DNA from 3 places in the Rahnella sp. BCC 1045 genome. Region 3 is predicted to be linked to each of the others. Evidence: predicted binding sites of a transcription regulator. Region 3 holds the regulator's gene; each other region holds the start of a gene.
What was found. Region 3 encodes CRP, which controls carbon source genes, mostly activating them, when cyclic AMP is high. Its sites were predicted from a motif close to ATGTGANNNNNNTCACAT; they were not measured.
Positions count from the first base shown of each region.

Region 1 (9,901 bases), on a different contig from region 3:
CCGTTTCGCCAACTCCTTCGCCCGAAGCAAAGCCGCCGGTGAACAGGTGATCCACACGCTGGCGATGTCCAACCCGCAAACGCATTTCACCATTTTACGCCCGCAGGGTTTGTTCGGGCCGCACGATAACGTGTTGCTGCCCCGTCTGCTGCAAATGCTGAAATACGGCGGCACGCTGATGTTGCCACGCGGTGGCGAAGCGCTGGTCGACATGACCTACGTGGAAAACGCGGTTCACGCGATGTGGCTGGCGACGCAGTCCGAATCTACAGAATCCGGGCGCGCGTTTAACATCACCAATCAGCAACCACGCCCGCTGCGCACCATGGTGAAACAGCTGATGGAAAGTCTGGACATCAAATACCGCATCCGCTCCGTGCCTTATCCGCTGCTGGATATGATGGCGCGCGGCATGGAGCGGATCAGCAAAAGCTCACACAAAGAACCGGTGCTGACACATTACAGCGTCGCGAAACTGAATTTCGATCTCACGCTCGACACACAGCGCGCACAGAAAGAGCTGGGATATGTGCCGGTGATTTCGCTGGATCAGGGAATTATCCGCACCGCCACCTGGCTGCGCGACCACGGTAAACTTCAGGGCCTGCACGGCATCGGCCCGAAACGCGACTGACCGCCGGGTCAGCCGCTTACTCAGTTATTCGAATCCGGGAATTGCTGCAACAGCGCCAGAACAATGGCTTCTGACTGCGCATCCGCATTCCCGCGATAATCACTCTGCCTGAAATGCATCTGGAACGCCGAAATCACACGGCGCGCCTGCTCAGGCGTCATGTTTTCCGTCACGGTATAACCGTACTGTTTCAGCAAATTCAGAAGATGCGCCTGATCTACCGGCTGCTGCGGATTTCTGCCCGCCAGAAAATGGCTGACCCGCGCCGCATCCGGCCAGGCACCAATCCCCCGCTCCGCCATCTGTTGCCACGGGAATAAAGGCCCCGGATCGTCTTTACGCTGCGGTGCGATATCGCTGTGAGCGACCACATTACGCGGCTCAATCTGATAGCGCGCGACAATGCCTTTGCTCAGTTCAGCCAGCAAATCGATTTGCGCGGGCGGGAACGGATAGAATTTTTTTCCCAGCAGCGTCGTGCTGTAGCCTTTGTTTTCCAGCTCAATACCGATGGACGTATCGTTCAGATTGGTGCGTCCGCGCCAGCCGCTGGCTCCCGCATGCCAGGCACGCATGTTTTCCGGCACCAGTTGCCACGCGACCGGTTTGCCGTTTTCAAGCGGCGGTTGCGCCGGGATCAGGTAATGCGCACTGACGTGTTCATCGGTAAGCGTATTTAATGCGTTGTGGAAATCTTCAGCCGTGTAGTGGATGACCAGAAAGCGCACCCGCTGATCCATGCCCTGCGCCTGCCGCGTGGTTTCCAGCCGGTAAGGTAAATTTTTCGCCTGATCACTGCTCTGACAGCCCGTCAGGGCCAGAAAAAGCGCAGCAATGACGCCGCTTCTGATGCCCGAACGCGTCATTTGCGATGCACAATAACAGCCGTACCGGAGACGCTCACCATCAGCATGCTGCTGTCTTTGCCCACGGTTTCATAATCGATATCAATGCCGACCACGGCGTTAGCACCGCGTTCTTTCGCCTGTTCTTCCAGCTCGCGAAAGGCAATCTCACGCGCTTTACGCAGTTCTTTTTCATACGCGCCGGAACGGCCACCGACGATATCGCGTACGCCTGCGAAGAAATCACGAAAAATGTTCGCACCTAAAATCGCTTCGCCTGTGACCACACCGCAATATTCCGCGATGGTAAAACCTTCCAGGGTCGGAGTCGTTGAAATTTGCATGAGTATTCCTTATCAGTTGTCGTCCACATGTCGGAGAAAAGCACCCGGATAGCATAAACGATGTATCCCGCCTGAACGTATCATTTCTCTGTGCCATGCATTAAGCCAAATCGGTTTTATACTGTAGGATTAAGAAAGTCATGGTGAAAACGTTCAATCTTTCAGTAAGGAATACGATGAAAAAGAAAATTCTTGTCGCCGCCATCCCTCTGGTATTGATGTTAAATGCCTGTACCACGGTCGACCCTGCCTATAAGGATATTGGTAGCCGCAGCGCGCCATGTATCGACGGTGGCCCCGACAGCGTCGCCCAACAATTCTATGATTTTCGTATCAAACAGGGCGGCAGCGGGATCCCGAACTCCGGCCAGCTCGCCGCTTACCGGCCTTATCTGAGCACCGCACTTTACGCGGCGCTGCTTAAAGCGCAGTCGCAGCCAAAAGTCGATATCGCGGCCTCACCAAATGAGAAAGCCGGTGCAGGTTCAGGCGATGGCGACATTTTCTCCAGCCTGTTTGATGGCCCGACGTCAGCCTCCGTGGACAGCGCATCGACCATTCCAAACACCGACGCCCGCAATATTCCTCTGCGCGTAACCTTCACGCATGAGAAAGACAAAGGCGCATCCACGAGCTGGAAAGATGAAGTGTTAATGGTGCGCGAAGGCAAATGCTGGACAGTCGATGATGTCCGCTACATGGCGAATCTTGATTTTGCTTCCAGCGGCACATTACGCCAGGTTTTGGAACACCAGTAACGCGCCCGGCTTTCTAAAAAAACCACGCAAAAACGGTTGGTCAGTGATGAATAACGTCATTGACCAACACCCCTGTCACAGATAGTTAACAATATGTTGTGCTAGACTTTAGCCTTCCTGCGGCAACACATAATTTTTAAGCCGTGATCGTTGCATAACTATGCTGTGGAAGTTACCATCTGCGGCATCAATGGCTATTCACTATTTGCGCATGAGTATTCAACTTAATAGCATCAACTGCTTCTATGGCGTGCATCAGGCGCTTTTTGACATTCAGCTCGACTGCCCTGCCGGTGAAACCCTCGTTTTACTGGGTCCCAGTGGTGCAGGTAAAAGCTCTCTGTTACGTGTTCTGAACCTGCTGGAAATGCCCCGTTCAGGCACTCTGCAAATCGCCGGTAACACCTTCGATTTCACCCGCAAACCGGATGAAAAAGCGATCCGCGAGCTGCGTCAGAACGTCGGCATGGTTTTCCAGCAATACAATCTGTGGCCGCACCGCACCGTGCTCGACAACTTACTGGAAGCCCCGATGCGTGTTCTGGGTCTGACAAAAGATGTCGCGATGCAACGTGCCCAGAAATTGCTGACCCGTCTGCGCCTGACCGATTACGCCGATCGTTTTCCGCTGCACCTTTCCGGTGGCCAGCAGCAGCGTGTGGCGATTGCCCGTGCGCTGATGATGGAGCCTCAGGTTTTGTTGTTTGACGAACCGACCGCCGCGCTTGACCCGGAAATTACCGCCCAGATCGTCAGTATTATTCGCGAACTGGCAGGCACCGGGATTACTCAGGTGATTGTGACCCACGAAGTGGAAGTGGCACGTAAAACCGCCAGCCGCGTGGTGTACATGGAGAATGGCCGCATCGTGGAACAAGGTGACGCGTCGATTTTCGCTCAGCCGAAAACCAAAGAGTTTGCGAGCTATCTTTCCCACTAAAACTGTTTCCTATCAACATATTGATTGATGTTTTCTACGGAGTAAGCGATGAAAAAATTAGTAATTGCCGCGGTTCTGGCGACCGTCAGTTTGTCTGCCAGCGCTGCTGATACCATCCGTTTCGCGATGGAAGCGTCTTATCCTCCGTTTGAGTTTGTAGACTCCAGCAATCAGATTCAGGGCTTCGATGTCGATCTGGCCAACGCCATGTGTAAAGAGATGCAGGCTACCTGCACATTCACAAACCAGGCCTTCGACAGTCTGATCCCAAGCCTGAAATTCCGTCGTTTTGATGCGGTTATTTCCGGTATGGACATCACGCCAGAACGTGAAAAACAAGTGTCTTTCACCAACGCTTACTATGATAACTCCGCTATTTTCATCGCTCACGCTGGCCAGTTCGCTGACGTTGCGGCGCTGAAGGGCAAACGCGTCGGGATGCAAAACGGCACCACTCACCAGAAATTCCTGATGGATAAACATCCGGAAATTACTGCCGTGCCTTACGACAGCTATCAAAATGCCGTGCTGGATCTGAAAAATGGTCGTCTGGACGCTGTGTTCGGTGATACCGCCGTAGTCAACGAATGGCTGAAGCAGAACAAAAATCTGGCCGCTGTAGGTGACAAAATCACTGATCCAACTTACTTCGGTACCGGTCTGGGTGTTGCCGTTCGTCAGAACAACACCGAACTGCTGACTAAACTCAATGATGCTCTGGCAAAAGTGAAAGCAGACGGCACTTACAAGACGCTGTATTCAAAATGGTTCCAGCAATAAGTTTGCCTATCAATGACTGAATTCCAACCTTTAGCAAGCGCCGCCGGGATGACCGTCGGCCTTGCCGTTTGTGCGCTGGTCCTCGGCCTGATTCTGGCGATGATCTTCGCAGTTTGGGAATCTGCGCCGTGGAAGCCACTTAGCTGGCTCGGTACGGCGTGGGTCACTGTGCTGCGCGGTCTGCCGGAAATTCTGGTGGTGCTGTTCATCTACTTCGGGTCGTCACAATTGCTGATGGTGCTCGCGGATGGCTTTAGCCTTAACCTCGGCCTGTTCTCAGTGCCGATAAAGCTGCCCATCGAAAACTTTGAAGTCAGCCCGTTTGTCTGTGGTGTCATCGCCCTTTCGCTGCTGTATTCCGCTTATGCTTCGCAGACACTGCGAGGAGCGCTGAAAGCCGTCCCTCAAGGCCAGTGGGAATCCGGTCAGGTGCTGGGCATGAAAAAATCGGCGATTTTCTTCCGCCTGATCATGCCGCAAATGTGGCGTCACGCGCTGCCGGGCCTGAGCAATCAGTGGCTGGTTCTGCTCAAAGACACCGCGCTGGTGTCGCTGATCAGCGTGAATGACTTGATGCTGCAAACCAAAAGCATCGCCACGCGGACACAAGAACCTTTTACCTGGTACGTGATTGCGGCCTGCATTTATCTGATTGTCACCCTGTTCAGCCAGTTCGTAATTAAGCGCATCGAACTGCGTACCACCCGCTTTGAACGGAGTGCTTCCTGATGTGGGAATATCTACCTGAAGTCCTGAAAGGATTGCACACCAGCCTGACACTGACCGTGGCGGCGCTGATTGTTGCGCTGCTGCTGGCGATGATTTTCACCGTGATTCTGACGCTGAAAGTGCCGGTCGCCAGCCAGATTGTGAAAGGCTATATCACGCTGTTTACCGGTACGCCGCTGCTGGTGCAAATCTTCCTGATTTATTACGGGCCGGGTCAGTTTCCGTCTATTCGTGAAATCCCGTGGTTGTGGGAAGTGCTGTCGCAGCCGTGGCTTTGTGCGATGTTTGCGCTGGCGCTCAACAGTGCCGCGTATACCACGCAGCTTTTTACCGGTGCGGTTCGCGCTATTCCTTCCGGCCAGTGGCAGTCCTGCGAAGCACTGGGCATGTCCAAACCGCAGACCCTGCGCATTCTGCTGCCGTACGCGTTTAAGCGCGCACTGTCGTCGTATTCCAACGAAGTGGTGCTGGTCTTTAAAAGTACCTCGCTGGCCTACACCATTACGCTGATGGATGTGATGGGCCACAGCCAGCTGATGTATGGCCGGACTTATGACGTGATGGTCTTCGGCGCAGCCGGTGTGGTTTATCTGTGCGTCAACGGATTGCTGACCCTGATGATGCGTCTGATTGAACGCCGCGCGCTGGCATTTGAACGCCGCAACTGATTAAGCAGAAAATATCTGAAGGGACGAGAAATCGTCCCTTTTTTTGTGCCTGTAAAACCGTTCCCGCGCCGATTTATAATTTTTTAATCAAATTAATTGCATATAAATTCATTTGATGGCAATTTAATTACCGGTCTCACTTCCTGCCAGTTACCCGATTACATTAATAAAATCAGTAAACTGTACCGTGAAGGGAATGTCATTTTTTAAACAGGAATGTATTGCATGAAAAAGCTGATCCTCGCTGCCCTTTTGTCTGCCACTGCTTTTGCTGCCACCGCTGCGGATACCCTTCGTTTCGGGACTTCCGCTACGTATCCGCCGTTTGAATCGATCGGTGCTGATAACCAGATTATCGGTTTTGATATCGATCTGGCTAATGCGCTGTGTAAGCAGATGCAGGAAACCTGCACCTTTACCAATCAGCCGTTCGACGGTCTGATCCCGGCGCTTAAATTCCGTCGTTTCGATGTGATTATTTCCGGCATGGACATCACCGAAGAGCGCAGCAAGCAGGTCACGTTTACCCGACCTTACTACGCCAATACCGCGATGATCATCGGGCCAAAAGGAAAATACTCTTCCATCGCCGATCTGAAAGGCAAACGTGTCGGTCTTGAAAACGGCACTACCCACCAGAAATACCTGATGGAAAAACATCCTGAGATCACCACCGTCGGGTATGACAGCTATCAGAATGCGATTCTGGATCTGAAAAGTGGTCGTCTGGACGGACTGTTGGGCGATACCGCCGTGCTGAATGGCTGGCTGAAATCCAACCCGAATCTCGGTGAAGTCGGCGAACTGATTAAAGATCCGCAATACTTTGGTACCGGCGTGGGTATGGCAGTGCGTCCTGATAATAAGGAACTGCTGGCGAAACTGAATACGGCGCTGGAAGGTATTAAAGCCAACGGCGAATTCCAGAAGATCAATGACAAGTGGTTCCCTTCCCACTGATTCCCCGTCATCCTTCGAGCTGACTCTGCCTTGGCCGCGTTACCCGGCCCATCCATGGGCCTCGCTCCTGAAGGAGCCGCTCAAAGCAGCGTTCCAGTCTGCTCCCGGCAGATGGGTCACTCACCCCGGTCACATACTGATGTATGCTCCCGGGGTTCACTCAGTTGCCACCTGGATTCAACTCGGATGATGTTGGGGAAAGGAATAAAAAGGCGACTGTTCTGCGTAACATCTCTCAAAAATGTAATGACTCAGAACTTATTACATCGAAAAAGTGACATTCATCACACTACATTCATGGAATGACTTTTACACTGTTCAACCGTAATCACTGTCGAGATCGAATGTTTATGCACGCACGTTTTCATACCGCCTTTGCGGCACTCACTGAAAATTTATCCTCCGCGCTTGAGCCATTTCTGCGACATGACGACTTTCCGGCAATGTTCTCTGCGGCGGATGTTGCACAGATAAAACAAGAGACAGGATTGAATGACGACGCGCTGGCATTCGCCCTGTTACCGCTGGCAGCAGCCTGTTCCGTCACGCCGATTTCGCATTTCAACGTGGGCGCAATTGCCCGCGGAATCTCCGGTAATCTGTATTTCGGTGCCAACATGGAATTTGCCGGTGCGCCGATGCAGCAAACCGTTCATGCCGAACAATCTGCGGTCACACACGCCTGGCTGCGTGGCGAAACGCGTCTGGCCTCAATCACCGTCAATTACACGCCTTGCGGCCATTGCCGTCAGTTTATGAATGAACTGACCAGCGGCACGGCGCTGGATATCCATCTGCCGGATCGCGATGTCGCCACGCTCGGCGACTATCTGCCGCATTCGTTCGGGCCGAAGGATCTGGATATCACCACGCTGCTGATGGATAAAGTCGATCACGGTTACACGCTGAAAACCCACGATGCGCTGGCTGCGCATGCGCTGGATGCCTGCAACCAGAGCCATGCACCGTACAGCAAATCGCACAGCGGCGTGGCACTGGAAACGCTTAACGGCAAACAGTTTGCCGGGCGTTACGCGGAAAACGCCGCTTTCAACCCAAGCCTGCCTCCGCTACAGGCGGCATTAATCCTGCTGAACCTGTCCGGCGAAGACTGCCTGAAAGTCCGTCGCGCCGTGCTGGTCGAACAGGAAGGCGCATTGATCACCCAAAATGACGCCACCCGCGCCACGCTGAAAGCCATCGGCTGCGAAGACGTCACCACACTGAACTGCTGAAACTACCGGGTTTCGTGATCTACCTAACACTAATGACTACGTTCCTGTAGTCATTAGTTACATAACATTGTCTGATTTGAATTCCCCGTTTCCTCTCTGTTACCCTTTCGTCTCTAAACTATAAAAATTAACATTCTGAGCACCGGAAGAGTAAAACGATGGAACTTGAATACGAAAGCAAACGTCCCCTGTACATCCCTCACGCTGGCCCAATCCTGTTAGAATTCCCGTTACTGAATAAAGGCAGCGCTTTTACCGAAGAAGAGCGCAGCAATTTCAACCTTCACGGCCTGTTGCCTGAAGCCGTTGAAACGATTGAAGAACAGGCCGATCGCGCCTACCGCCAGTTCCAGAATTTCAAAACTGACATCGATAAACATATCTATCTGCGTAATATTCAGGACACTAACGAGACGCTGTTTTACCGCCTTCTCGACAGCCATCTCAGCGAAATGATGCCGGTGATTTATACTCCGACCGTCGGCGAAGCCTGCGAGCATTTCTCTGATATCTACCGCCGCGCCCGTGGCCTGTTTATCTCTTATCCGAACCGCGCGCACATCGACGACATGCTGCAAAACGCCACCAAACAACACGTCAAAGTGGTCGTGGTGACTGACGGCGAACGTATTCTGGGCCTGGGCGATCAGGGTATCGGCGGTATGGGCATTCCTATCGGTAAATTGTCTTTGTATACCGCGTGCGGCGGCATCAGCCCGGCATATACCCTGCCGGTTGTGCTGGATGCAGGCACCAACAACCCGCAACTGCTCAACGATCCGCTGTACATGGGCTGGCGTCACCCGCGCATCACCGGCGAAGAGTACGAAGCCTTTGTCGACCAGTTCATTCAGGCGGTAAAAATCCGCTGGCCGAACGTGCTGTTGCAGTTCGAAGATTTCGCGCAGAAGAACGCCATGCCGATCCTCGAACGTTACCGCGACGAACTTTGCTGCTTTAACGATGATATTCAGGGCACAGCGTCCGTGGCACTGGGCAGCCTGATTGCTGCCAGCAAAGCCGCCGGCGGTAAGCTGAGTGACCAGACCGTTGCCTTCCTCGGTGCAGGTTCTGCCGGGTGTGGTATCGCAGAGCAAATTGTTGCACAGATGAAATCCGAAGGCCTGAGTGAAGAAGAAGCCCGTGCGAAAGTCTTCATGGTTGACCGCTTCGGCCTGCTAACCGACAAACTGCCTAACCTGCTGGATTTCCAGAGCAAACTGGTGCAGAAAAGCAGCGCACTGGCAAACTGGGGCATGGCTAACGACAGCATTTCATTGCTGGACGTGGTGCGTCATGCCAAGCCGACGGTGCTTATCGGGGTTTCCGGCCAGCCGGGTCTGTTCACCGAAGAAATCATCCGTGAAATGCACAAACACTGTGCACGTCCGGTGGTGATGCCGCTGAGTAACCCGACATCACGCGTAGAAGCGACACCCGCCGATATCCTCAACTGGACGGACGGTGCGGCGCTCGTCGCCACCGGCAGCCCGTTTGCGCCGGTAAGCCATAAAGGCACGCTTTACCCTATCGCCCAGTGCAACAACTCCTTTATCTTCCCGGGCATCGGTCTGGGTGTCATTGCCTCAGGCGCAACGCGCGTGACTGACGGTATGCTGATGGCCGCTAGCCGAACGCTGGCCGAATGTTCACCGCTGGCAACCGAAGGTAAAGGCTCGCTGCTGCCGGACGTCGATGATATTCAGGGCGTGTCCAAATGCATCGCGCTGGAAGTGGGTAAAGCCGCGCAGTTGCAGGGTGTGGCGATGGTGACATCGGAAGATACGCTGTCGAAAGCGATTGAACACAACTTCTGGGCACCGCAATATCGCAGTTATAAACGCACTTCATTCTGATAGCGTTTAGGTCATAAGCTGACTGACCATGATCCAGACCAATGCCTTGTGCATTGGTCTTATTTTTCGTCTAAATTGCAGCCCGTTACGCAGATTCGAAAGTAATTGCCTGAAAAGTGCTGAAAAAACCCGCGATGCCGGTGGTTACAGAG
Region 1 covers NZ_JAFMOZ010000123.1:57,907-67,807, reverse strand. The annotation lists gene J1782_RS11180 (NAD(P)-dependent oxidoreductase) at 1-634, shown strand, start outside; gene J1782_RS11175 (N-acetylmuramoyl-L-alanine amidase) at 655-1,500, opposite strand; gene J1782_RS11170 (heavy metal-binding domain-containing protein) at 1,497-1,823, opposite strand; gene J1782_RS11165 (lipoprotein) at 2,000-2,581, shown strand; gene artP (arginine ABC transporter ATP-binding protein ArtP) at 2,793-3,521, shown strand; gene artJ (arginine ABC transporter substrate-binding protein) at 3,570-4,301, shown strand; gene artQ (arginine ABC transporter permease ArtQ) at 4,314-5,030, shown strand; gene artM (arginine ABC transporter permease ArtM) at 5,030-5,698, shown strand; gene J1782_RS11140 (arginine ABC transporter substrate-binding protein) at 5,924-6,658, shown strand; gene cdd (cytidine deaminase) at 7,009-7,893, shown strand; gene J1782_RS11130 (NAD-dependent malic enzyme) at 8,052-9,749, shown strand.
Region 1: the regulator CRP is predicted to act here: its motif matches at 6,931-6,948, upstream of cdd (cytidine deaminase).

Region 2 (9,901 bases), on a different contig from region 3:
GATCGACGATTATCACCTCATTTGCAACGATGCAATCCACGAAGGGATGCGTTTCTTCCTGCGTCATCAGCCGGAAAATATGTCTCTGGTGGTGCTTTCACGCACCCTGCCGCCGCTGGGCATCGCCAATATGCGTGTGCGCGAGCAACTGCTCGAACTCAATGCCTCGCATCTGGCGTTTACACACCCGGAAACGCAGCAGTTTTTCGATAACCGCCTTAAAGATCCGATTGATCAGGCTGACAGCAGCCGCCTGTGCGATGACGTCGCAGGCTGGGCCACGGCGTTGCAGCTGATTGCGCTCTCGGCGCGCCAGTCGGCCACCTCTTCGCAACAATCGACGCAGCAATCGGCGCGCAAACTGGCCGGCCTGAACGCCAGCCATTTATCCGAATATCTGGCGGACGAAGTGCTGGATCGCGTTGATGCGCCAACCCGTGATTTCCTGCTGCGCTGTTCGTTGCTGCGTTCGATGAACGACGCCCTGATTGTGCGGCTGACCGGAGGCGACAACGGTCAGCAACGGCTGGAAGAGCTGGAGCGTCAGGGGTTGTTTATTCACCGTATGGATGACACCGGCGAATGGTTTAACTTCCACCCGCTGTTTGCCACTTTTTTGCGTCAGCGCTGCCAGTGGGAACTGGCAACCGAGCTGCCGCAGATTCACCGCGCGGCCGCCGAAGGCTGGCTGGCTCAGGGTTTCCCGGCCGAAGCCATCCATCATGCGCTGGGCGCGGAAGACACCGATATGTTGCGCGATATTCTGCTGCAACATGCCTGGGCGTTGTTTAATCAGAGCGAACTGGCGCTGCTGGAAGAGTGCCTCGCCGCACTGCCTTACGACCGTCTGATTCAGAATCCAAAACTGGTTCTGTTGCAGGCCTGGCTGGCACAAAGTCAGCACCGTTATGCCGAAGTGGAAGCGCTTCTGGCGCGTGCTGAAAGCGAAATGCAGCAGCGCAATATCGTGATGGAACAGGATCTGACGGCAGAATTTGATGCCTTGCGTGCGCAGGTGGCGATCAACGATGGCCGTCAGGATGAGGCCGAAAAACTGGCCGCCGACGCCCTGCGTTTCCTGCCGTATGAAAGCTACTACAGCCGCATTGTTGCCACGTCGGTGACGGGCGAAATCCAGCACTGCAAAGGTGATTTAACCCGTGCGCTGCCGCTGATGCAGCAAACCGAACAAATCGCGCGGCGCTACGAGGCCTATCACTACGCCTTATGGGCGCTGCTGCAACAGAGCGAAATTCTGATTGCTCAGGGCTTTTTGCAGGCCGCATTTGAAATGCAGGATCGTGCTTTTGAACTGGTGCGTGAACAGCATCTTGAACAGCTGCCGATGCATGAATTTTTACTGCGTCTGCGTTCGCAATTGTTGTGGTCGTGGTCCCGTCTCGATGATGCCGAAGACGCGGCGCGTCAGGGGCTGGACGTGCTGACCAACTTCCAGCCACAGCAGCAATTGCAGTGTCTGGCGATGCTGGCGAAATGCTCTCTGGCACGCGGTCAGCTCGACAATGCGCATCATCATTTGCAGCGTTGTGAAAGCCTGCTCAAAACCGGCCAGTATCACATCGACTGGATGACCAATACCGATAAGCCGCGGGTGATTTACTGGCAGATGATCGGAGATAAAACCGCCGCGCGGCAGTGGCTGCAACAGGCGCGTAAACCGGACATGGCGGACAACCATTTCCAGCAGGGTCAGTGGCGTAATATTGCCCGCGTGCAGATTTTGCTGGAACAGTTTGATGAAGCCGAAGTGGTGCTCGACGAGCTGAATCAGAACGCCCGTCAGCTGCGCCTGACCAGCGATCTGAACCGTAACCTGTTGCTGAGTAACCTGCTTTACTGGCACACCGGGCGCAAAAGTGACGCGCAGCGCGTATTGATTGAAGCGCTCGGGCTGGCAAACCGCACCGGATTTGTCAGCCATTTCGTGATTGAAGGGGAAATGATGGCGCAACAGCTGCGTCAGCTGATTCAGCTCAATCTGTTGCCGGAGCTGGAACAGCGCCGTGCGCAGCAAATCTTGCGGGAAATTAATCAGCACCATCGCCATAAATTTGCGCACTTCGACGAAGGTTTCGTGAATAAATTGCTGACCCATCCGCAGGTGCCGGAGCTCATCCGCACCAGCCCGCTGACCCAACGTGAATGGCAGGTGCTCGGGTTAATTTATTCCGGCTACAGCAATGATCAGATTGCCGGCGAGCTGGACGTTGCCTCCACCACCATCAAAACGCATATCCGCAATTTGTACCAAAAACTGGGCGTCGCCCACCGTCAGGAAGCCGTTCAGCAGGCTCAGCATCTGCTGCAAGTCATGGGCTACGGCGCCTGAAATCCCTTCATTCCCACTTTTCATAACACACCGACTATTTATGGCGGTGTGTTATGCCTATTTTGCATTAGTACAGGCGAACATTTTTTGCTCACGACGAAAAAGCGGTGATATAATGTGACCGTCGTCACATTATTTAACTTCACCATTTTCTTCAGTAAAGCCCATTGCCAACCAGCGGTAGCAGCCTTCAGGCTGATTTGGCTTCGTGCAAACGGCTGTAGTGAGTAAGGATTTATATCGATGGGTACTTTAACTGCCGGATTCATCATGATGCGCTGGGAACTGCTGAGCGCCTTTTTAATGTTCTGCACCAGCCAGCTTAATATTGTTTGCCGCCAGTCCAGCCGGAATACCATGGCGTTTGTTTGCAGTGGTATCGGCCTCACCGTCACCTGTTTCTTCGTGATGAGCCTGATGGGAATGAGCTATAACGCCGTGGCGATTGCTCAGTTCTGGTCCACGACGAAAGAGGTGTTCTTTGACGTCATGAGCAAAACCCCTACCGATATGTCTTACTACTATTAATCTTATTCTCTGATCGGTATTTACGATTTAAAGAGGGCAGAACGTCATGTTCTGCCCTCTTTATTTCGCCTTTTCTTTCACCCTGCCGCGATTTTGTTGCTTATTTGCGCACCGTTCCCTCATCTAATCCTAAATTTTAAAATTTGCGGGATGCATCGACTGTCTTTTTGTACCTATCTGCATGATTACCTGTAAATTGCGCACTGTCCCGAAGGATAAAAAGATAATGTGCGAACGCCCTAAACTATTCATTGCTAATAGTTGAACGGTCGTATTAGATTCTCACACTATACTTTTCCCAGAATGATCATTGTTTTGTTTGCTTCAGGCTGCTGAATTTCCACTATTTTGGCACCCCTGCTTATGGCTGAAGGAATTCCGATGAATACGCATCACGTGCTTGGCGCGTTAGTGTTACTGGTAAGCTCTGCCTCGTCACTCGCCGTTGAAACAACGGGTATCCCGCAGGATCAGGTAAAAGAACGCAACGCGTTCATTGCCGATCTGATGAAGAAAATGACCCTTGATGAAAAAATTGGTCAGCTGAATCTGGTCACCGTTGGTCCGGATTATAAAAAAGAAGCCATCATGGCGGATATCCAGGCCGGTAAAGTCGGCGGGGTATTTAATACGGTCACGAAGCCAGACATCCGCCGTATGCAGGATGAAGTCAAAAACAGCCGTCTGAAAATTCCTCCTTTTTATGCCTATGACGTTGTCCACGGACAGCGCACGATTTTCCCGATAAGCCTTGGCCTCGCCGCCAGCTGGGATATGCAGGCCGTCTTCACCAGCGCACATATCGCTGCCGTGGAAACCGCCGCCGATGGCCTGAACATGACCTTCGCGCCGATGGTGGATATCACCCGTGATCCGCGCTGGGGCCGTGTGTCCGAAGGCTTTGGCGAGGACACTTATCTGACCTCACGCCTCGCGCACGAAATGGTCACCGGCTTCCAGGGCAAAGATCCCTCTGCACCCGATGCCGTCATGGCTAATGTGAAACACTACGCGCTCTACGGCGCGGTCGAAGGTGGCCGCGAGTACAACACCGTCGACATGAGCCTGACCCGCATGTTCAACGATTACATGCCGCCGTACAAAGCCGCAATTGATGCCGGTGCCGGTGGTGTGATGGTTGCGCTCAACAGCGTTAACGGGATCCCGGCAACGTCCAATACCTGGCTGCTGAAAGACATTCTGCGCGATGAGTGGCAGTTTAAAGGCCTGACCGTCAGCGATCATGGCGCGATTGGCGGGCTGGTGAAGCATGGCGTGGCCGAAGACGATCGCCAGGCCGCCGCAATGGCGCTGAAAGCGGGCGTGGATATGGACATGGCCGACAACATGTACGGTAAGTATCTGAAAGGATTACTCGCCGACGGTCTGGTCAGCCAGCAGGATATCGATCGCGCCGTGCGTGACGTGCTGGCCGCCAAATGGGACATGGGCCTGTTTGTCGATGAGTACCGCCATTTAGGGCCACAGTCGAGCGACCCGGCCGACACCAATGCCGAAAGCCGCCTGCACCGCAGCGAAGCGCGCGAAGTCGCACGCACTTCTCTGGTTCTGCTGAAAAATAACAACCAGACATTGCCGCTGGCGAAGAAAGGCACCATCGCCGTGGTCGGTGCGCTGGCTGACAGCAAACGTGACGTGATGGGCAGCTGGTCTGCCGCCGGTAAAGCCGATCAGGCCGTGACCGTATTGCAGGGCATGAAAGATGTGCTCGGCGATAAAGGCACCGTTCTCTACGCGCGCGGGGCGAATGTCACCGACGATCAGGCAATGGTCGATTTCCTCAATTCCTACGAAAAACAGGTGATCAACGACCCGAGAAAACCACAGGACATGATCGACGAAGCGGTGAAAACTGCTGAGAAAGCCGATGTCGTGGTGGCCGTGGTCGGTGAAGCACAGGGCATGGCGCACGAGGCTTCCAGCCGTTCTGAGCTGAACATTCCGCAAAGCCAGCGCGACCTGCTGAAAGCCCTGAAAGCCACCGGAAAACCGCTGGTTATCGTGCTGATGAATGGTCGCCCTCTGACGCTGACGTGGGAAAACGAAATCTCTGATGCGATGCTGGAAACCTGGTTCAGCGGTACCGAAGGCGGCCATGCGATCGCCGACGTTCTGTTTGGCGATTACAACCCGTCAGGCAAACTGCCGATGACTTTCCCGCGCGCTGTCGGCCAGATTCCTTTGTATTACAGCTTCCTGAATACCGGGCGTCCGTTTAATCCGCAGCATCCGGACAAATACACCACCCGCTATTTTGATATCACCAATGGTCCGCTGTTCCCGTTTGGCTATGGCCTGAGCTACACCCGTTTCAGCGTGTCTGACGTGAGTTTGTCTTCTACCACCATGGATGCCAAACACCCGCTGACCGCCAGCGTGACGGTGAAAAACACCGGTAAAGTCAGCGGCGCAACGGTGGTTCAGCTGTATCTTCAGGACGTCGCGGCTTCAATCAGCCGCCCGGTTAAAGAGCTGAGGAATTTTGAAAAGATCACCCTGCAACCGGGTGAAGAGAAAATCGTTACATTTGCGATCAATGAAAAGGATTTACGTTTCTTCAACGACAAGTTGAAATGGGCTTCTGAACCCGGAAAGTTCAACGTATTCGTAGGCTTAGATTCTCAGGACGTGAAACAAACCAGCTTCCTGCTGAAATGATTTTCCGGGCTCAGTTTGGAGCCCGGCGTGAAGTCTGAAATTGAGTCTCGCACAGGCGGGTTACCGGTTACGGCACCCGCCTCTTCTGAGCAGTAATTTCTGCCTGGCGACTGGATATCTAACCGACAGTTGCTAACCTTAAATTCAATGTGTTACGCGCCCTCGCCCTTTATCCGTTCGTTACGGAGCGTTGCGAATGTGCTGAACAGAGTAAGCTCCGTCTGTGCTGACTGTTGCCCTGTCGCCACACTGGCGGCGTATAGCGTTCTTTGCGGAGAAACATTTCATGGTCGATTCTCAAGATGCCTCCATTTTGTACCTACATTTCGGCACACCCCGCCCCTACTGGCGGCTGGGTTCCGACAGCAATGCACTGGAGCTGTCCGCTGAGAAAGGCATCGTCAACGTCGCGATTTCCCTGACCCAATGGCAGGCGGGAAAAATCAGGCAACTGACCGGGATCACCTCAAGTTTCACACTCGATATCACGCTGTTCGGATCTCCCGTTCGCCTGTATCTGGTGGGCCGCAAAATTGACAGCAAAGCCTGGGCAGGCACCGCGTCGGCTTATCAGGATACTGAATCCGTCGCGCACGATCTGGAAGTCGGCCTGACATTTGCCGAGCAGGTGGTGTCTGAGGCCAACTCGGTCATCGTGATTATCGATCAGGAAGGAAAAATCCATCGTTTCAACCGCTTAAGCGAAGAATATACTGGCCTGCGCGAAGAAGATGTCATCGGGCGCAGCGCCTATGACCTGTTTATGTCGATGGAAGAAGGTCTGGCGTCGCGCCAGAACATCAACGGTTTTTTTCAGCATCAGCAATCCTATGAAGTCGAACGCTGGATCAATACGGTTAAAGGTCAGCGGCTGTTCCTGTTTCGCAATAAATTTGTCCACAGCGGCAGCGGCAAACAGCAAAAATATCTCATTTGCTCCGGTTCCGACATTACCGATGAACGCAAGGCGCAGGAGCGTTTACGCGTTCTGGCCAACACCGATTTAGTCACCGGTTTCGCTAACCGCAACGCCTTGCAGGAATCGCTGGCAAAGGCGCTGAAAGAGCGCGGTGAGGACAAAGTCGGCCTGATTTATCTGGATCTGGATAACTTCAAAAAGGTCAACGACGCCTACGGGCATATGTTTGGCGATCATCTGCTGCGCGCGGTTTCAGATGCGATTCAGGATTGCCTGTCGCCCAACGATAAGCTCGCGCGTTTAGGCGGCGATGAATTCATTATTCTCAGCACGCATGCCGAAATCGACACGCTCGAAGCACTGAGCCAGCGCGTGTTGCGCCGTCTGGGCTTACCCTTCCGCATCGGGCTGATTGAAGTCTATACCGGCTGTTCCGGCGGCATTGCGATTTGCCCGGAACACGGCACTGACGGCGATACGCTGTTGCAAAACGCCGATACCGCCATGTATGTGGCAAAGGAAAAAGGCAAAAACGCGCACTGCGTTTTCTCGCCGGACATGAATGAAAAAGCCTCAGAATACATGTGGCTGGATACCCATCTGCGTAAAGCGCTGGCCGTAAAGGATCAGCTGGTTTTGCACTATCAGCCGAAAGTCTCGCTTTATGGCACCGTGCAAAGCGTGGAAGCGCTGCTGCGCTGGAATTCGCCGGAACGCGGGCTGATCCAGCCGCAAAGCTTTATCCCTTACGCCGAAGAATCCGGCCTGATTACTCCCATCGGAAAATGGGTCATTGAAACGGCGACGCGTCAGGCGACAGAATGGCAAAAAAAAGGTCTGAACCTGCGCGTTGCGGTGAATCTTTCCGGACGCCAGCTTAACAACGGTTCCTTCATCACCACGCTGTCTGATGCGATGAAAAAAGCCGGAATGAAAGGCTGTATGCTTGATTTCGAGCTGACGGAAAGCTGCCTGGTGGAAGATGAAAGCGCTGCCGTCACCATGATTAATCAGCTGCATAAATTGGGTGCGCAAGTGCATCTGGATGATTTCGGTACAGGTTATTCCTCGCTGTCGCAACTGGCGCGTATTCCGCTCGACTGCATCAAGCTGGATCAGAGTTTTATTCGTGGAATCAATGACAATCCGGTTTCACAGGCACTGGTCCGGGCTATTGTCGCGGTGGCAAAAACACTGCAACTGACGGTGGTCGCGGAAGGTGTGGAAACGGCTGAAGAAGAAAAGCTGGTGGATGAAATCGGTGTGGACAGCAAACAGGGCTTTCTTTACGCCAAGCCAATGCCCGCGATTGAGCTGGAGCACTGGCTTGAGGAAAAAAGAGTTGCTTCACCCAATGTTTTTAAACATAAAGCAAAACAGAAATAGCGCCAGTGACGGGCTGCTTCTGTCTGTTATTAACCGGTTTTACGCAATGATGCGGTGTGCCGGTTTTGCAGCATGACCAGACGCTCCATATAACTCAGATCCTTCTCCTCCAGCGTAAATGCGGCATCCACCCAATCTTCCGTAATATCCATCAGCTCTGAACGGGACAGCTGCAACACGCGCTGACGCGCCCGGATCATCGCCCTGATCCCGTTGAGTTTTGGCCTCAGGACATCCATGAAAGTACGCGTGGCGTTGAAGCCTTCGCCGGGCTGGAACAAAACATCCACCAGACCGCGGCTTTCAAACCACTCCGCCGTATGCGATTCGCCGGTGGAAATCAGCTCCTCCGCCAGTTTCATTCCGGCCTTGCGCGATACCAGCGAGTAACCGCCCATTCCCGGAAACAGGTTGAACGCAATTTCCGGGAACCCCATGCGCGCGGTGTTCTGCGCAAGAACGTAATGATGCGCCAGCGCCGCCTCGAATCCGCCGCCCAGCGCGGTGCCTTCGATCATCGACAAGCTGATTGCGCCAACATCAAAGCCCCGCGCCGCCGCATGGACACAATCAACACAAGCGCGGGCATACGAACGTAAGGCCTCACGTTTGTTATTGATGATGGCTTCAACAAAGAAACTCAGATCCCCCCCCACGTTGTACATATTGGGCACAAGCGATCCGGTCACCCAAAAATCAAAACGCAGCCCCGATGCCTTCGCGGCGTAAGTCAGCGTCATGATGTCTTCAATAAGCTCCTGATTAAAACAAGGACGTGGATAAGACCTGAGCATCATCCACATGACATTACGGCCCTCTTCATAATAGGCTGCAATCTGGGACAAATGCCCGGCTTCGGTAAACGGGCGGCAGGCTGTATGGTCATTAAGATTCATAGTATATATCCAGGTTAGAAATGAATTTTTAGGGTGAAGCAGCTCCAGCCTAGTCCAGCTCTAACCCGAACTGAATCGATTCGAGATCCTTTTATAAAAATAATCCTAGTCGTAACAACTCAGGAAAAAAATGTTAAAAATAAACAACCTGCGCATAATCAATATTGTGTAAAAACAAAGAAATATTTATTTTATCTGCTACAACCTGGTGTTTACCGGTCGCCTTAATAACCCGGCTAATTAAAGAGCCCACCTTAATAATATACGCAATAGTTAATTAACTCTCAGCGAGAGCCTCAGAGTGACGCCTATCACAATCATTGCGCGCTAACTTTCCAATTGCCCTGCCAGACGCTAAATTGAAATTATCTCATCCGACCACTTAAGAGAATTCCATGACTGAACGCGCGTTGCCGTTTTATCCGCACCTGCTGGCGCCCCTGGATTTAGGTTTTACACAGCTGAAAAACCGCGTGCTGATGGGGTCCATGCACACCGGCCTTGAAGAGCTGGAAGACGGGCCGGAACGTCTGGCGGCCTTTTATGCCGAACGCGCGGCGGCGGGCGTCGGGCTGATTGTCACCGGCGGGATTTCACCGAATGCCCGGGGCGTCGTTTATCACGGCGGTTCGGTTCTGGCGGAGCAGGAACACATCACGCATCACCGCGTGGTGACGCAGGCCGTTCACGACGCGGGCGGTAAAATTGCGCTGCAAATCCTGCACGCCGGCCGTTACAGCTATCAGCCTCACCCCGTCGCGCCGTCTGCCCTTCAGGCGCCGATTAACCGCTTTACGCCGCATGCCCTGAGCGAAGATGAAATTGAATCGACGCTGGAGGATTTCGCCCGCTGCGCCAGTCTGGCGAAAGAATCTGGCTACGACGGCGTGGAAATCATGGGCTCAGAAGGCTATCTGATTAATCAGTTTCTCACCGTCCGCACCAATCAGCGCACCGACCGCTGGGGCGGCAGCGTGGAAAACAGAATGCGTTTCGCCACGGAAGCCGTCCGGCGTGTGCGTCAGATTTGCGGTGAGGAATTCATCATTATTTACCGCTTATCGATGCTGGATCTGGTGGAGGAAGGCTCGGACTGGCAGGAAGTCGAAATGCTGGCGCAGCGCATCGAACAGGCCGGGGCCA
Region 2 covers NZ_JAFMOZ010000076.1:8,139-18,039, forward strand. The annotation lists gene malT (HTH-type transcriptional regulator MalT) at 1-2,350, shown strand, start outside; gene J1782_RS01415 (YjcB family protein) at 2,594-2,878, shown strand; gene bglX (beta-glucosidase BglX) at 3,260-5,557, shown strand; gene pdeR (cyclic di-GMP phosphodiesterase) at 5,844-7,862, shown strand; gene J1782_RS01430 (crotonase/enoyl-CoA hydratase family protein) at 7,892-8,758, opposite strand; gene J1782_RS01435 (NADPH-dependent 2,4-dienoyl-CoA reductase) at 9,154-9,901, shown strand, end outside.
Region 2: the regulator CRP is predicted to act here: its motif matches at 2,466-2,483, upstream of J1782_RS01415 (YjcB family protein).

Region 3 (9,901 bases):
ATGCGTAGAATTACCCGGTAAATTTTTCGACTTTACCGGGATTGACCATGCTGCTGCTGATCGACAACTACGACTCGTTTACCTACAACCTCTACCAATATTTTTGCGAGCTGGGGGCAAAAGTCAGCGTGGTGCGTAACGATCAACTGACGATTGCGGATATCGAACAGCTTTCCCCGTCACATCTGGTGATTTCGCCCGGCCCGTGTACGCCCGATCAGGCGGGAATTTCCCTGCAAGCCATCACCCATTTTGCCGGTAAACTGCCGGTTCTCGGCGTCTGCCTCGGGCATCAGGCAATGGCGCAGGCATTCGGCGCAAAGATTGTCCGCGCCCGCCAGGCCATTCATGGCAAAACTTCTCCCATCTGCCATACCGGCAACAGCGTTTTTACCGGGCTGAATAATCCGCTGACGGTGACGCGCTACCATTCCCTGGTGATTGCGCCCGAAACGCTGCCCGATTGCTTTGACGTCACCGCGTGGACTGAGCGCGAAGGCCAGCGCGACGAAATTATGGGCATCATGCACAAAACCTTACCGCTGCATGGCGTTCAGTTTCATCCGGAAAGCATTCTGAGTGAACAGGGGCATCAGCTTCTGGATAATTTCCTTAAAATCTAATCAGTTAATCTTGCTGATAAAATTACTTACCCATCAGGTGTGATTTCTGTTTGCCTGTGCGTGATTTTTTATGCATATTTTGTGATTATATTTTCATATTACTTCAGTAAGGGAAAACGGTTATGGCAGAAAAATCAGCGGTAGATCGGGGTACGTTCGACAAAGTGATTTTGCCGGTTTATTCACCTGCGAAATTCATTCCGGTGAAGGGCAAAGGCAGCCGCGTGTGGGACCAGCAGGGCACCGAATACGTTGATTTCGCTGGCGGTATCGCGGTTACGGCGCTCGGACATTGTCATCCGGCACTGGTTAAAGCCTTGCATGAACAGGGTGAAACTCTGTGGCATGTCAGTAACGTATTTACCAACGAACCCGCTCTGCGACTGGCTCAGAAGTTGATCGACGCCACTTTTGCCGACCGCGTATTTTTTGCCAACTCCGGCGCTGAAGCTAATGAGGCCGCATTCAAACTTGCGCGCTATTATGCTTCCCACCGCCACAGCCCGTACAAAAGTAAGATCATCGCTTTCCATAACGCTTTCCATGGCCGCACGTTGTTTACTGTTTCAGTCGGCGGACAGCCGAAATATTCCGACGGCTTCGGCCCGAAACCTGCTGACATCGTACATGTGCCCTTCAACGATCTGGACGCGGTAAAAGCGGTGATCGACGATCATACCTGCGCAATTGTGGTCGAACCCGTTCAGGGCGAAGGCGGGGTGACACCGGCCACCAAAGAATTCCTGCAAGGGCTGCGTGAACTTTGCGACAAACATCAGGCACTGCTGGTGCTCGATGAAGTGCAAAGCGGTATGGGGCGTAGCGGTAAGTTGTTCAGCTACATGCATTACGGCGTGACGCCGGACATTCTGACCACCGCCAAAGCGCTGGGCGGCGGTTTCCCTGTCAGCGCCATGCTGGCAACGGAAGACGTTGCATCGGTGATGGAACCGGGCAAACATGGCACCACCTACGGCGGTAACCCGCTGGCCTGTGCCGTCGCCGAAGCCGCACTGGATATTATCAATACGCCAGACGTGCTGGCCGGTATCAATGAACGCCGCGAGAAATTCATCAGCGCGCTGGATGCCATCAACCAGAAATATTCTGTCTTCAGCGAATTCCGCGGGCAGGGGTTGCTGATTGGCGCCGAGCTGTCGGATGCCTTCAAAAACCGCGCCGGAGAGTTTCATGCCGCCGCCGCTGAGTTCGGGTTGATGATGCTGGTGGCGGGCCCGAATGTGATCCGGTTTGCACCATCACTGGTTATCGACTTCGCGGATATTGAAGAAGGGATGGGGCGCTTTGAGAAAGCTGTGGCAAAAGTTACAGGCTGACTGCTCCCCCCTTGCGAAGGGGAGATCGACGTTTTACTTCTATCCTGCAATGGCTGAAAGGTTTTACTTTTGCTCCTTCCCCTTTCACGAGGGGAAGGCTGGGATGGGGTGTTGGTTTGAGGGCAACTCAGACAATTAAGCCGACCTTAATACCCCCCCCCTCCCTTTTGCAGGGGGAGGGAGTTATAAATCACGCCCGCCGCGTTAACCAGATCCCATGATGTGGTCTCTGCTTCCACGCCAGTGACGAAATAGTATGCATCACACTCAGATGCGATATCACCCTCCGCAGGTGGCGTTCCATTTCGGTCAGCGGCATATCCGGATGCAGCTCCGGCGCATTAAACAAGGTGTTCTCACCACCGGGCCCGTCGTAAAGCAACCGCTGCTGACAGCTTTGCAGCGCGATTTCGCAGGTCTGCAAATACTCCGTCGCCAGTTTCTCCGGCAGCATGTAGTGCTCGCGGGCGAGAATAGTCATCGCATTGATGTGCTCGACAATAAACTGACTGTGCGTCACCCACAGACGCATATCCGCCAGATAATGCGAGTTAAAGCCCGGTTCCTGCATTGCCTGATTCAGTGAGGTGAACAGTTTATTATGCGCCTGATTGACCTGCATTCGGGTGTAAGCGAGTTTCGCGGCATCCGGATTTTCCTCAAGCAGCAACCGGATTGCGTTCTGATAGGTTTCCAGCGCCTGATGCGCATTCTGGCGCAGCAAACCGCTTTGCCATTGCGGCCACAACCAGATGGTGCCGCCGAAAGCCAGCGCACAGCCGATCAGCGTATCTATCAGCCGTGGTACGAGAAAATGTACGCCATTCATCGCCAGCAGTTGCAGGGTATACACGGCTGTCACTGTCATACCTACCATTGCCAGCCCGTAGTTTTTGCGTAAAACCGTGTAGGACAACAAAGTAATCAGCAGCATGCAGAGCAACGTGGTGCTTTCGGGTAATTCCAGCTTCAGCAATCCGGATGCAATCAGTAATCCGGCCAGCGTCCCCAGCGCACGGTGCTGGATACGTACGCGCGTGGCGTTATAGCCGTTCTGGCTGACCAGCATGATGGTCAGCAAAATCCAGTAGGGCTTGGGCAGATTGAAAAACAGACCAAGGCTGCTGCCAATCGCCAGGATGATGCCAAGCCGGGCAGCATTGCGCAGCGCGACCGATTTAAAGGAAAGATAACTTTTCAACGCCGGCCAGAAAGGTAAGCGGGGCTGAGTGTTCATCAGATCGCGTCGGTACAGCGGACGTTGTGTCCGCAATAAACGCGCAATGCGGCTGAAATGGTAATAGCAAAATTGACCGACCGGATTCTCCGGATTGCGCGCGGCTATTTTCTCCAGCGCGGCCAGTTCGTTGGCCATCGTAAATCGCCCGGATAAACGGTGATAAAGAATGTCATCAGCGATGACCCGCAGACGGGCGGAGATCACCTGCGCATTACGTCGTATAACCGCTTCGGCGTGGCTTTCTTCCACCAGCTTTTGCACTTCTTCCGGCTGATGCAGGCTCACCGTGATGTGTTCCTGCAAATCGAGTGCGACCTGAAAACGCTGGAACAGTCGCTTATGGTGATGATGATGTCCGTGTTGCGGCAGCATGTGCAGTTGCTGATAAAGCAGGGCAATCAGATCGATAACCTGTTGCTGACGCGCCAGCAGTGGCGGTAGCGCGGTTTCAGGATCGGTGTGTTGCGTCAGCAGGCTGTATTTCGCCTCGAAGTAATCTGCCAGTTGCAGATAGAGCTGGCTGAGGGTTTCGCGCATCGGTTGTTCTTTTGAAATACGAAACCACGCCCAGTTAAAGATACCGTACCAGGCGGTGCCTGCGGCGAACAGCGCCGGAGCTTGCCACATCGGGCGCAGACCCACCATGCTCAGCGTGAAGATGGTCGCCACCAGCGCACCGGGCAACAGACGCGCATGCAGCGGGCTGATTTCACCGGTCACGCCCAGCAGTAACGCCAGCGAGAACATGATGAGCGGCAGGGGAATGTGCCAGCTTTCCAGCATCACTTGCAGCAGAATGCTGCTCAGGGCAAAAAGCGTGCCGCCGACCATCAGACGTTTGAAAAAGCGTTTGTGTGGCGTATCCAGACCCGCGACATTGCAGCAGGCCGGGCACAGGGAAAACAGCAGACCCATTTGCAGATTGCCAAAAAGCCAGCAAATGCCAACAGGCAGGCACAACACCAGCGTCTGGCGCAGCGCGTAGTTAACTTCGGGATGATAGAACAGTCTTCGCCATAGCGTCATGCGTAAAGCTTAGCCCATAAAAAAGGCGCGACAGTTAGCTGTCGCGCCAATTTCTGAGGGATTAACGTGTGCCGTAAACGACAATCGTTTTACCGTGTGCGGAGATCAGGCTTTGATCTTCCAGCATTTTGAGAATACGTCCGACTGTTTCACGTGAACAACCGACGATTTGGCCGATTTCCTGACGGGTTATCTTGATTTGCATCCCGTCCGGATGGGTCATTGCATCAGGCTGTTTAGCCAGATTAAGCAAAGTTTGCGCGATACGGCCTGTTACGTCGAGGAAGGCAAGGTTGCCGACTTTCTCTGACGTCACTTGCAGACGGTTTGCCATCTGCGCGGAAAGACGCATCAGAATATCCGGGTTTACCTGAATCAGCTGGCGGAATTTTTTATAAGAAATTTCAGCCACTTCGCAGGCAGTTTTAGCACGCACCCAGGCACTGCGTTCCTGCCCTTCTTCGAAGAGTCCCAGCTCGCCGATGAAGTCACCTTGGTTAAGGTATGACAGTATCATTTCTTTGCCTTCTTCATCTTTAATCAGGACGGCAACCGACCCTTTCACGATGTAGTACAGCGTTTCGGCTTTTTCACCTTGGTGAATCAGCGTACTTTTAGAAGGATACTTATGTATATGACAGTGAGACAGGAACCATTCGAGAGTCGGGTCTGTTTGTGGCTTGCCGAGAACCATTTGCTATTATCCTCTGTTGTTATCGCTGCCCAAAATCACAGGGCTCAGAGTTCCCTGTACGGCACTTACTTTAAAAAGCGCCCTTTCAGCATATAACTCCCCAGAAATGCTGCAAGCGGATGTCGGAGTGAAACAGCCTGATTATTGCTGTTAACACCGTGGGTTCTGTTCTTAAACCGCAAAAACCGTCACCGCAATTTACTGGAAAGTATGTTTCGGCTTTGTTTGTAACACAGGTTTGCAATGCTGTCTTCTGTTGTCTCGCTTCAGCATGATGGCGATCGGGTTACGTTGCCAGTTTTTGGGTGAAAGGGTAGTCTGAGGGGAAAATTTGACGAATTTATCCACCGGGAGAAGAGCACATGCACGCACGCGTAAAATGGGTAGAAGGGCTGACGTTTTTAGGTGAGTCAGCGTCGGGGCATCAGATCACAATGGATGGTAATGCGGGCGACAAAGCCCCGAGCCCGATGGAAATGTTGCTGATGTCGGCGGGCGGTTGCAGCGCGATTGATGTGGTATCTATTTTGCAAAAAGGCCGCAACGACGTGCGTGACTGCGAAGTGAAACTGACGTCTCAGCGCCGCGAAGAAGCACCGCGTCTGTTCACGCACATCAACCTGCATTTCATCGTCACCGGCAAAGACCTGACGGATAAAATTGTGGAACGCGCAGTCAGCCTGTCTGCGGAAAAATATTGCTCCGTTTCCCTGATGCTGGGCAAAGCCGCGACAATCACCCACAGTTTTGAAGTAGTGAACGCCGAATAAGTCACGACCAGTGATACGACTGGCACTGACTTCGCAGTAAATCCAGAAATCGCCGCGCGGCAAACGTCAGCGGCGATTTCTGCGAATAGAGCACGCAATATTCAGCTTCCGGCAGCGTATCGATATTGAGCAGGCAAAGCCTGTCCTGTAAGCCGAACGGCGCGCGCATGGCCTTCGCCACAATCGTCAGATAATCCGACTGCAACACCATATTCAGCCCGCACACTACCGAATCCGTTCTTACCGGCGTTTCCCCGGCTGGTGCGTTAAAGCCGTTCATCGAAAGCTGAATCTGCTGGTAGTAACCCATATCCGTTTCCGGCAACACCCAGCGCGCGCACTGCAATTCGTCGAGCGTGGTGGCATCTGCCAGCGGATGCCCTTGCCGCGCAATCACGCCAAAAGGGGCGCTAAACAGCGGCTCACGCACCAAATCCTCCAGCGGAAAACCCGGCCCGGCGGTCCCGACAGCAAAATCGAGTTTCCCTTCACGCAGCGCCGGTAACAGCGTCGAAAGCTGGCCTTCTTTAATCAGCAGTTTGGACTGGGGAAATTGCGTTTTGAACGCTTCACTGAGGGCCGGAAATACCGTCAGCGCCAGCAGTGATGAAAACCCGATAGCCACCGAACCCTGCGAATACTGATTAATCTGCCGGATCTCATCCGCCGCACGTTCAAGTTCTTCGAGAATAAACTGCATGCGCTGCGCAAAGGCACGGCCGGTTTCCGTCAGCGCCATGCCCTGATTGCCGCGCACGATAAGCTGAGTTTCAAGCGTTTGTTCCAGTTCCCGCAAGGTTCTGCTGACCGCGGGCTGCGACTGATTCATCGCCCGCGCCGCGCCGCGAATACTGCCGCTGCGGATAACCTGCTGGAAAACCTTGAGTTGCTGCAATTTCGGTAAATAACGCATGTCGCCTCGCTTGAAAGCCCTATCAGTAAAAAGCATCACCCGCCCAAAAATTGCATCTTATGGCAAACCTGTAAAGCTGATAGCTTCAGATTTGGAATAAATAATGCGTTGTTATTCAGTTGATTACGTGATGCATGTCGCATTTTACTTTTCGCCCGACAGTGAGAACTTCTGACGCGGTGATAACAAAAAGGGATATCCGCTATGAAAAGTCGTTCCCTGATGATCTTCCTGCTGTTCGTCGGTTATGCGGTGGTTTATATCGACAAAACGGTGATGGGGTTCGCGCTGCTGCCGATTGAGCGCGAATTTAACCTGCAACCAGAGCAGCTGGGTTACATCACCGGCATTTTCTTCCTGGCCTATTCGCTGTTTCAGATCCCCGCTGGCTGGCTGAATGACCGCTTCGGCTACAAAAAAGTACTTGGTATCTCGCTGTTTTTGCTCGGCGGGTTCGCGCTCTGCTTCGGTTTGCTGGGATTCGGCCTCGGTTTGCTGGTGACGTTTCGCTTTCTCTCCGGCGTCGGACATTCCGGTTATCCGTGTTCCTGCGCCAAAGCGGTGGTCTCGAATTTTGATGTCGGGCAGCGCACTTTCGCGCAGTCCGTATTGCTGTCATCCGCCGGTCTGGCGATGACAGCCGGGCCGCTGATTGCGGTGTACGCACTCGATACGCTCGGCTGGCGCGGATCATTCTCTATTCTCGGCCTTCTGGCGTTTGCGATTGCCGTTGCGATTATCATTTTTGTGCCGAACCCTCCGAAAGCAGAAGCCCGTAACGGCGTAGCGACCGGCTACCGTGAGCTGCTTAAAAATCCGATTGTCGTGCTGCTGTTCGTGTCGATTTTCTGCATCAACATTCCGTCTTACGGCCTGATGGCGTGGCTGCCTAAATATCTGGTACAACAGCGCGGAATGTCGCTGGACGTTTCCGGGCTGGTGGTCGCCACCGGCGGAATGGGGATCTGGATTTCCTCGCTCGCGACCGGCTGGCTGGTCGGCCGTTATATGCAGGGCAAAGAGCCGAAAGTGATTTTTTGCAGCGCACTGCTCAGCGCGCTGTGCATCTGGCTGGTCTACACCTCCGGGTCGGCGGTGACCGCCGGGCTGTTCCTGTTCCTCGGCTATATCTTCCTGATGGCGGCATTTGTCACGGTGTTTACGCTGCCGATGAAACGCCTGCCGCCGGAAGTGATGGGTGCCGCAATGGGGATTATCAATACCGGCGGAACGCTCGGCGGATTCGTGGCGCCGATTGCGATGGGCTATCTGATCACCGTGACGCACGGGTATTTTTCGACATTTGTTTTTCTGGCACTGGCGATGGTGGTTGCCGGGCTGGCGATTTTGCCGCTGACCCTGAAACCGCGCGCAGCGTTGCGCGACGTGGCATAACTGAGGAGAAGTCTGATGACATTTAATTTTGAAGCGATGCTGGCGGAAGTCAAAACGGATGTTTTGCGCTGGCGCAGACATATTCATGCGCATCCTGAGCTCTCATTTCAGGAACATAAAACGGCGGATTACATTGCGGAACAGCTGGAAAGTTTTGGCGGCCTGACCCTGACGCGGCTGACGCCCAACAGCGTGGTTGCCGATCTTAAAGGCGCTTATCCGGGGCCGATGTATGCGCTGCGGGCGGATATCGACGCCCTGCCGATTCAGGAAGAAAACGATGAGCCGTTTTGTTCGACGGTGCCGGGTGTCATGCATGCCTGTGGCCATGACGCGCACACCTCGATGTTATTGGGTGCGGCGAAAGTGCTGACGCAATGTCAGTCCGCGCTGCACGGCTCGGTGCGGTTTATCTTCCAGCATGCGGAAGAGTTGCCGCCGGGCGGGGCGCAGGAACTGGTGGATTTAGGCGTGCTCGACGGCGTGGAGAAAATCTTCGGCCTGCACGTTATGCCGAATTCTCCGACGGGCGAGGTTGGCCTGAAAGAGGGCGTGTTCTGTGCGTCCACCGATAACTTCGACATCACGATTACCGGCAAAGGCGGACACGGTTCGATGCCGCATTTGTGCATTGATCCGGTGGTGATTGGCGCGGAAGTGGTGACGGCGCTGCAAAACGTCGTGGCGCGCCGCATCGATCCGCTTCAGGTGCCGGTGCTGACCATCGCCACCTTCCAGAGCGGGGAGAGTTATAACGTCATTCCGGAACGCGTGAAACTCGCCGGAACATTGCGCACCCATCACAGCAGTGTGCGCGAGCAGGTTCCGTTGCTGATGGAACAGATTATTTCGGGGATTACGGCGGCGCACGGTGCGACATACGAACTGCGCTGGACGCGCGGCTATGTGAACGGTGATAACCATCCTGAGGCCTGTGCGATTGCGCGTCAGGTGATCGAAAAAACGCTGGGGCCACATGCGCTGCGCGAAGTCACTCAGCCGCTGTTCGGTGGTGAGGATTTCTCTTCCTATCAGCAAAAAGTACCGGGTTGCTTCCTGTTTATTGGCAGCGGGAATGAAAAAATTGGCGCGACTTACGGTGTGCATAATCCGCGTTTTCGCCTCGATGAAGAGGCGTTACAGATTGGCGTCGCACTGCATGTCGGGTTTATCCGTCAGTTGCTGATGAACGGCGCCTGAGTTCGTTACTCGATTTTTTTACCTTCCATCAGGCGCTGCACCAGCGGCGCCATAATCAGCTCCATCGCCAGTCCCATTTTCCCGCCCGGTACGACCAGTGTTTTAATGTGCGAGATAAACGAGCCCTGCAACATCGCCAGCAGATACGGGAAATCAATGTCATCGAGTCCCTGGAAATGGATCACCACAAAGCTTTCATCCAGTGACGGAATGGCTTTGGCAGCGAACGGGTTGGAAGTATCGATAGTCGGTACGCGCTGGAAGTTAATGTGCGTGCGGGAAAACTGCGGCGTGATGTAGTTGATGTAGTCGTCCATCGAACGCACTACTGAATCCATCACCGCCTCACGGGAATGCCCGCGCTCGCCGGTATCGCGCACTAATTTCTGGATCCACTCAAGGTTAACGATAGGCACCACGCCGACCAGCAGATCGACCTGGGCGGCGACGTCAATTTTGTCCGCAACCACGCCGCCGTGCAGCCCTTCGTAAAACAGAATATCGGTCGGCTCCGGGAGCGCCTGCCATGGCGTAAAGGTACCCGGCACCTGATTGTAGGGAACGGCTTCATCATAAGTATGCAGATATTTGCGCGAACGGCCTGTGCCGGTTTTGCCGTATTCGATAAAGCTTTTTTCCAGCAGGCCAAAGTCATTGGCTTCCGGCCCGAAGTAACTGATGTGGCGCCCGAGGTCACGGGCTT
Region 3 covers NZ_JAFMOZ010000138.1:51,814-61,714, reverse strand. The annotation lists gene J1782_RS19740 (aminodeoxychorismate synthase component II) at 48-623, shown strand; gene J1782_RS19735 (aspartate aminotransferase family protein) at 746-1,960, shown strand; gene J1782_RS19730 (YccS/YhfK family putative transporter) at 2,151-4,226, opposite strand; gene crp (cAMP-activated global transcriptional regulator CRP) at 4,288-4,920, opposite strand; gene J1782_RS19720 (OsmC family protein) at 5,283-5,690, shown strand; gene J1782_RS19715 (LysR substrate-binding domain-containing protein) at 5,692-6,603, opposite strand; gene J1782_RS19710 (MFS transporter) at 6,808-7,998, shown strand; gene J1782_RS19705 (amidohydrolase) at 8,014-9,198, shown strand; gene J1782_RS19700 (phosphoribulokinase) at 9,204-9,901, opposite strand, start outside.